Regions from separate parts of the Streptomyces sp. 135 genome, predicted to be linked through region 1. Evidence: riboswitches for the same ligand, from Rfam matches in the RefSeq annotation. Region 1 holds a riboswitch; the other holds the start of a gene.
What was found. A riboswitch is a leader RNA that binds a small molecule or an ion and turns the genes downstream of it on or off. The one in region 1 is predicted to bind S-adenosylmethionine.

Region 1 (4,080 bases):
GACTTCGTGGCCCGGTTCTACTCGGTGCACATCCTGCTGCTGCCGGGCATCATGCTGGGCCTGGTGGTGGCGCACCTGATCCTGGTCTTCTACCACAAGCACACGCAGTTCGCGGGTCCCGGCAAGACGAACAAGAACGTCGTCGGCATGCCGCTGCTGCCCGTGTACATGGCCAAGGCCGGAGGCTTCTTCTTCCTGGTCTTCGGTGTCATCGCGGCCATCTCGGCGATCGCCTCGATCAACCCGATCTGGGCGCTCGGCCCCTACCGGCCGGACCAGGTGTCCACCGGCGCCCAGCCCGACTGGTACATGGGCTTCTCCGAAGGCCTGATCCGTGTCATGCCGGGCTGGGAGATCAACCTCTGGGGTCACACGCTCGTCCTGGGCGTCTTCATCCCGCTGATGATCTTCCCGCTGGTCCTGGTCGCGATCGCGGTCTACCCGTTCATCGAGTCCTGGGTCACCGGGGACAAGCGCGAGCACCACATCCTGGACCGGCCGCGCAACGCGCCGACCCGCACCGCGTTCGGTGTCGCCTGGATCACCTGGTACATGGTCCTGCTGATCGGCGGTGGAAACGACCTCTGGGCCACGCACTTCCATCTGTCGATCAACGCGATCACCTGGTTCGTGCGGATCGGGTTCTTCGTGGCCCCGGTCATCGCCTTCATCATCACCAAGCGGATCTGCCTGGGCCTCCAGCGGCGCGACAGGGACAAGGTGCTGCACGGCCGCGAGTCGGGCATCATCAAGCGCCTGCCGCACGGTGAGTTCATCGAGATCCACGAGCCGCTCGACCAGGGGCAGCTGCACACCCTCACCTCGCACGAGCAGTACAAGCCGCTCGAGATCGGCCCGACGGTCGACGAGAACGGCGTCGAGCGCAAGGTGTCCGGTTCGCAGAAGCTCCGGGCCAAGCTCTCCAAGGGCTACTACGGGGAGGACAACCAGATCCCCAAGCCCACCGTCGAGGAGTACAAGGAGATCACCAGCGGCCACGGCCACCACTGATCACCTGCGAGCTCCCTGAGCTCTGACCCACGGTCGCCACGGCGAGAGCCCCGTCCAGTGCATGGACGGGGCTCTTTGCCGTCCCGGAGGCTGGATAGGGTGGACCCACCCGACGTGTCGGGCACTTTCCTCCCCTGACAGACGAACACCAGGAGCGGCCATGAGCGCTGTGACCCCCGCAGGAGGCACTACCGCGGCGGGCCGTTCCTGGCCCGACGTACTGAACGGCCTGCTCGACGGGCGGGACCAGAGCGCCGACGACACGGCCTGGGCCATGGACCGCATCATGCGCGGCGAGGCCACCGACGCGCAGATCGCCGCGTTCGTCGTCGCGCTGCGGGCCAAGGGCGAGACCGTGGAGGAGATCTCCGGTCTCGTACGGGCCATGTACGAGCACGCCAACGTGATCGAGGTGCCGGGCGAGACGGTCGACATCGTCGGCACCGGCGGTGACGGCGCCAAGACCGTGAACATCTCCACGATGTCCGCGATCGTCATCGCCGGCACCGGCGCGAAGGTCGTCAAGCACGGCAACCGCGCCGCGTCCTCGGCCAGCGGGGCGTCCGACGTGCTGGAGAAGCTCGGAGTCAACCTCCAGCTCACGCCGGAGCGGGTCGTCGAGGTGGCCCAGGAGGCGGGCATCACCTTCTGCTTCGCCGTGAAGTTCCACCCCGCGCTGCGGCACGCGGGCGCCGCGCGCAGCCAGCTCGGCATCCGGACCGTCTTCAACCTCCTCGGTCCACTCACCAACCCGGCCAGGGTGCGCGCCCAGGCGGTCGGGGTCGCCGACGCCCGGATGGCCCCCGTCGTGGCCGGCGTCTTCGCCGAACGCGGGAACTCCTCCCTCGTCTTCCGCGGCGACGACGGGCTCGACGAGCTGACGACCACGTCGACCTCGCGGGTGTGGATCGTGCGGGACGGTTCGGTGCGCGAGGAGGCCTTCGACCCCCGTGCCGTCGGGATCGACCTGGTGCCCGTCGAGGCCCTGCGGGGCGCCGACGCCTCGTACAACGCCGAGGTCGCCCGGCGGCTGCTCGACGGCGAGAGCGGGCCGGTGCGCGACGCCGTGCTGCTGAACTCCGCGGCGGCGCTGGTCGCCCTCGCCCCGACCGACGCGCCGCTCGCCGAGCAGATCCGCGGGGGCATGGCGCGGGCGGCCCACTCGATCGACTCCGGGGCCGCGAGGAAGGCCCTGGAGCGGTGGGTGGCGGCCAGCAACCGCTGACGCTCCCGCCCATCTCCCGCTCACCCGTGTGACGCACGGCGCAGTCCGGATTATGGACTGCGCCTTGCGCGTCGAAGATCGTGTGGCAGGATGCTGGACAGGTCATGAGTGACAGCGACTACGGCCCCGGCCCGCTGTCCGGCAACCCTCCGTCCGTGGCGGGGTGCCCCGGGTGAAGACCAGGCCGTACGCAGCGAGGCGTATGGCAAGCGCGGACCCCTGGACATCGGTGAATGTCACAGCCCTGGGGTCCTGGTCCTCAAGGGAGCAGTCTCGTGAGCAAGCGAATGTGTTAGGGCCTCGGCGCCCCTCTTCCGCACACCTTCCTCTCTTCATCACTGCACCGCCGTACCTCCGCGTACGCGCGTCGACGCAGTGAACTCACCTGCCTCTTACGGGAGTTCGCCATGTCTGTTTCCGCTGTTCCTGCCGTTGCCGCCGACCCGTCCGTCTGTTCCCCGCTCGCCGTCCTCGGCCGGGACGTCACCGTGCCGCTGGTCACCGGCGGCGAGGTGACGTACGCCGCGCTCGACTACGCGGCGAGCGCCCCCGCGCTCCAGCGCGTCTGGGACGACGTGGCCGCCTACGCCCCGTACTACGGCAGCGTGCACCGTGGCGCCGGGTACCTCTCGCAGCTCTCCACCGACCTCTTCGAGAACTCCCGCACGACCGTCGCCGAGTTCCTCGACTGCCGCGAGGACGACCAGGTCGTCTTCACCCGCTCCACGACCGACTCGCTGAACCTCCTCGCCGCCGCCCTGCCCGCCGGTTGCGAGGTCTTCGTCTTCGAGACCGAGCACCACGCCTCGCTCCTGCCGTGGCGGGACGCCCGCGTCACCTACCTCGACGCGCCGCGCACCCCCGGTGAGGCCGTGCGGAACCTGGAGCGCGCGCTCGCCGACCGCGATCCTTACGGCCCGGCCCTCGTGTGCGTCACCGGCGCCTCCAACGTCACCGGTGAGCTGTGGCCGGTGCGGGAGCTGGCCGCCGCCGCGCACGCCCACGGGGCCCGCATCGTCCTGGACGCCGCGCAGCTCGCCCCCCACCACCCGGTCTCCGTGCAGGAGTTGGACCTGGACTGGGTCGCCTTCTCCGGGCACAAGCTGTACGCGCCCTTCGGCTCGGGCGTTCTCGCGGGCCGCTCCGACTGGCTGCGGGAGGCCGAGCCCTACCTCGCGGGCGGCGGCGCCTCGCGGAAGGTGGCGCGACGCCCGAAGGAAGCGGGCGGCGGCGTGGACGTGGAGTGGCACGACACCGCCGCCCGCCACGAGGCCGGGTCACCGAACGTCATCGGCGTCTACTCCATCGCCGCCGCCTGCAAGGCGCTCACCGAGGCCGGGTTCGACGAGCTGGTGGCCCGTGAGCAGTACTTGATCAGGAAGGTCCGCGAAGGGCTGGCCGAGGTGCCCGCCGTGCGGGTGCTCTCCCTCTTCGGTGACGACGCGCCGCGCGTGGGCGTCATCTCCTTCGTCGTGGACGGCTGGAACAGCTCGCACTTCGCCGCCGCGCTCTCCGCCGAGTACGGCATCGGCGTACGCGACGGCCTGTTCTGCGCCCACCCGCTGGTGCGCACCCTGCTCGGCGGTGAGCCCGGCGAGCCCGGCGAGTGCGGGGCCCCGGAGGCCGCGCCCGGCGAGAAGTCGCTGAACGCGATCCGCGTGAGCTTCGGCGCGGGCACCCCCGACGAGCACGTCGAGCGTTTCGTGCGCGCCGTCAAGGAGCTGGTGGCGGACGGCGCGCGGTGGAACTACCGCACGGAGGACGGGCGTTGCGTGCCGGACACCGGCGCCGCCGCCTGACCGGCCGGCAGCCGTGACCCCAGCAGGATCATCCGCAGGGCCCGC
Region 2 (4,080 bases), 1.6 Mb from region 1:
CGGCCCGGCGGGCGTGGTGGGACTGCTGTCGTCGATCGCGGCGGCCGTCAGCCGGTGAGGGCCCGCAGCTGGTCCAGGAACCACTGGGCCGGCGGCAGCGCCGTCGCCGCCGCCGCGAGGCGCTTGGTGCGCTCGGCCCGCTCCCCGGCCGGCATCGAAAGACCGGTGTGCAACGCCTCCGCCGTGGCCGAGACGTCGTAGGGGTTGACGCCGATCGCGTCCTCGCCCAGCTCCTCGTATGCACCCGCCTCCCGCGAGAGCACCAGCGCGCAGCCCTCGTCGGAGACCACCGGCACCTCCTTCGCGACGAGGTTCATGCCGTCGCGGATGGGGTTGACCAGCGCCACGTCCGCGAGGCGGTACGCCGCGAGGGAGCGGGCGAAGTCGTCGTCGACGTGCAGCAGCACCGGCGTCCAGTCGGGCGTGCCGTACGCGGAGTTGATCTCGTCGGCGACGCGTGAGACCTCCGCGGTGTAGTCGCGGTACACCGCGAGGTCCTGCCGCGAGGGGTAGGCGAAGGCGATGTGGACGACCCGCTCGCGCCACTCGGGGCGGGTCTCCAGGAGCTCGCGGTAGGCGTGCATGCCGCGCACGATGTTCTTGGACAGCTCGGTCCTGTCCACCCGCACGACCGTCTTGCGGCCCTCGCCCACCTGCCGCCGCAGCGTCGCCATCCGCTCCTCGACGTCCTCGCGCCGCGAGCGCTCCCGCAGGAAGTCGGCGTCGGCGCCGAGGCCGTGCACCCCGATCCGCGTCCCCGACGTCCCGCCGAGCACGCGCACGCAGCACTCCGTGAACGCGTCCGCCCAGCGGCTGGTGAGGAAGCCCAGCCGGTCGGCGCCGAGCATGCCGCGCAGCACCTGCTCGGCCACGTCGTCCGGCAGCATCCGGAAGTAGTCGGCGGGCGCCCACGGGGTGTGCGAGAAGTGGCCGATCCGCAGGTCCTCGCGGAGTTCGCGGAGCATGCCGGGGACCAGCGTCAGGTGGTAGTCCTGCACGAGGACCGCCGCGCCGGGCGCCGCCTCGGCCGCCAGCGCCTGGGCGAACGCGCGGTTGTACGTCTCGTACGCCGCCCACTGCGCGCGGAACTCCGGGCCGAAGACCGGCTCCAGGGGCGTCTGGTAGAGCATGTGGTGGACGAACCACAGGACCGAGTTGGCGATGCCGTTGTACGCGGCGGCGTGCACGCCCTCGCGGGAGCCCGCGTCGACGTCGAGCATCCGCACGCCCGGCTCGCCGACGCCGCGCCGCACCGCCTCCCGGTCGCCCTCGGAGAGCGCCGCGCACACCCACAGGGCGGCGGGATCCTCGGAGGAGTCGCCGATGGCGCTCAGGCCGGAGACGAGGCCGCCGCCGCCGCGCTTGGCGGTCAGTTCACCGTCCTCTCCCACTGTGTACGAGACGGGGCCGCGGTTGGACGCGACGAGTACCTGCGCTGCTGCTGACTGAGCCGGATCGGACACCATGTGGCAAAACGTAGCCCGTCCGGGCGGCGGGCAAACGTACGGTTCCCGGCCTCACGCCACGCGTCGGTGCGCGTACTCCGCGATGCCGGTCATGGGCGGCCGTTCCTCGGTGTCCACGGCGTGGGTGCGCGGCACGAAGCCCTGCCCGCCCTCCTCGTCCCGTTCGAACTGCGTCAGCTCGGGCCGTACGAGATGTCCGCGCGCGAGCCGGACCTGCGCCGTCCGGTAGATCGCCGCCGCCATCCGGCCGAGCGCCTGCCCGTCCTGGTGGCGGTGCTTGCGCACCCCGACGTCGACCTGCGCCAGCGCGTCCAGGCCCACCGTGTGCAGCGCGTCCACGAGCAGCCCCAGCTCCACGCCGTATCCGACGGGGAACGGCAGCCGCTCAAGGAGGGACCTGCGGGCCGCGTACTCACCGCCGAGCGGCTGCACGAAACCGGCCAGCTGCGGCCAGTGCATGTTCAGCAGCGGCCGCGCCATCAGCTCCGTCACCCGGCCGCCCTGACCGGCGGCCTCGCCGAGCGGCCGGTCGTACATGGCCTTCACGAACGCCACGTCCGGGTCGGTCAGCAGCGGGCCGACTATCCCCGAGACGAAGTCGGCGGAGAACTCCCTGAGGTCCGCGTCGACGAACGCCACGATGTCGCCGCCCGTCACCAGCAGCGAGCGCCACAGCACCTCGCCCTTGCCGGGGAGCGGCGCGACGCGCGGCAGGATCTCGTCCCGGTGGACGACCTTGGCGCCGGCCTTCCGGGCCACCTCTGCCGTGCGGTCCGAGGAGCCGGAGTCGATCACCACCAGCTCGTCGACGAGCGGGGCGCGCTCCATCAGCGCGCGGCGGATCTCGGTGACGATCGCGCCGACCGTCTCCTGTTCGTCGAGGGCGGGCAGCACGACGCTCACCGTGGCGCCGGACGCGCGCTTGGCGGCGACGAGCCGGTCCAAGGGGCGGTCGGCGACCGACCAGGAACGCCTGTTCAGCCAGCGCTCGACCTCTTCCAGCACGGTCAGGGTCCTCCCATATGTGATCCATCTCGCGGTTCGGACGACTATCTCAAGGGTCCAGGGCTTCGGTTACAGTCTTGAACAACGCCGGTGACCATCGCATGTCGGGGTCACCGTCGCGTGATCGGCAACGATCCACAACTGAAACCCACAATCGAATACCGCTCATCCAGAGGGGCAGAGGGATACGGCCCGTTGAAGCCCCGGCAACCCTCCCGCCGACCGCGAGGTCACGGTGGGGAAGGTGCCAATTCCGTCTCGCGGCGAGATGCGCCGCGGGGAAGATGAGGAGAAAGGGCCTCGCCTCCATGGCTGTGCAGACTGTCGCCACCGAAACCCCCGCCCCGACCGTTGACCTCGGTCCCGCCTCGGGTCTCTCCTGCCGCGAGTGCGGAACGCGCTTCCCGCTCGGCCCGATCTTCGCCTGCGCCGAGTGTTTCGGCCCCCTCGAAGTCGCGTACGACCTGCCCCTCGGCGACCCGGAAGCCCTGCGCAAGCGGATCGAGGCCGGGCCCGCCAACATCTGGCGCTACGCCCCGCTGCTGCCCGTCCCCGCCGACGTCGCCGACAAGCCGAACCTCAACCCCGGCTGGACCAAGCTCGTCAAGGCCGACAACCTCGCGCGGGAACTGGGCGTCGAGCAGGGCAAGTTGTTCGTCAAGGACGACTCCGGCAACCCCACGCACTCCTTCAAGGACCGCGTCGTCGCGCAGGCGCTGGAGGCGGCCAGGGCCTTCGGCTTCACCACGCTCTCCTGCTCCTCCACCGGCAACCTCGCGGGCGCCGTCGGTGCCGCCGCCGCCCGCGCGGGCTTCCGCTCCTGCGTGTTCATCCCGCACGACCTGGAGCAGGGCAAGGTCGTCATGGCCGCGGTCTACGGCGGCGAGCTGGTCGGCATCGAGGGCAACTACGACGACGTGAACCGCTTCTGCTCCGAGCTGATCGGCGACCCGCTGGGCGAGGGCTGGGGCTTCGTCAACGTCAACCTCCGGCCGTACTACGGCGAGGGCTCCAAGACCCTCGCGTACGAGATCTGCGAGCAGCTCGGCTGGGAGCTGCCCGACCAGCTGGTCATCCCGATCGCCTCGGGCTCGCAGCTCACGAAGATCGACAAGGGGCTCAAGGAGCTGATCGCGCTCGGCCTCGTGGCCGACAAGCCGTACAAGATCTTCGGCGCGCAGGCGGAGGGCTGCTCGCCGGTGTCGGCGGCGTTCAAGGCCGGCCACGACGTGGTGCGCCCCCAGAAGCCGAACACCATCGCCAAGTCGCTGGCCATCGGCAACCCCGCCGACGGGCCGTACGTGCTCGACATCGCGCGGCGTACGGGCGGTGCGGTGGAGGACGTGAACGACGAGCAGGTCGTCGACGCGATCAAGCTGCTCGCGCGCACGGAGGGGATCTTCGCGGAGACCGCCGGGGGTGTGACGGTGGGCGTCACCAAGAAGCTGATCGAGGCGGGGCTCATCGACCCGGCGCTCACCACGGTGGTGCTGAACACCGGAGATGGCCTGAAGACGCTGGACGCCGTCGCTGAGACTTCGCAGGCCACCGCGACGATCAAGCCCAGCCTTGAGGCGTTCCGCTCCGCGGGTCTGGCCGGTTAGTCCTC

Region 2: another riboswitch for S-adenosylmethionine. It lies ahead of thrC (threonine synthase); the one in region 1 lies ahead of KKZ08_RS10400 (aminotransferase class V-fold PLP-dependent enzyme).

Annotation. Positions count from the first base shown of each region.
Region 1 is NZ_CP075691.1:2,301,635-2,305,714, reverse strand. It holds gene KKZ08_RS10410 (cytochrome bc complex cytochrome b subunit) at 1-1,011, shown strand, start outside; gene trpD (anthranilate phosphoribosyltransferase) at 1,172-2,236, shown strand; SAM riboswitch class IV at 2,337-2,454, shown strand; gene KKZ08_RS10400 (aminotransferase class V-fold PLP-dependent enzyme) at 2,644-4,035, shown strand; partial or broken gene KKZ08_RS10395 (glycerate kinase) at 3,984-4,080, opposite strand, start outside.
Region 2 is NZ_CP075691.1:3,896,341-3,900,420, reverse strand. It holds gene otsB (trehalose-phosphatase) at 1-58, shown strand, start outside; gene KKZ08_RS17455 (trehalose-6-phosphate synthase) at 48-1,466, opposite strand; gene KKZ08_RS17450 (glucosyl-3-phosphoglycerate synthase) at 1,518-2,471, opposite strand; SAM riboswitch class I at 2,634-2,762, shown strand; gene thrC (threonine synthase) at 2,780-4,075, shown strand.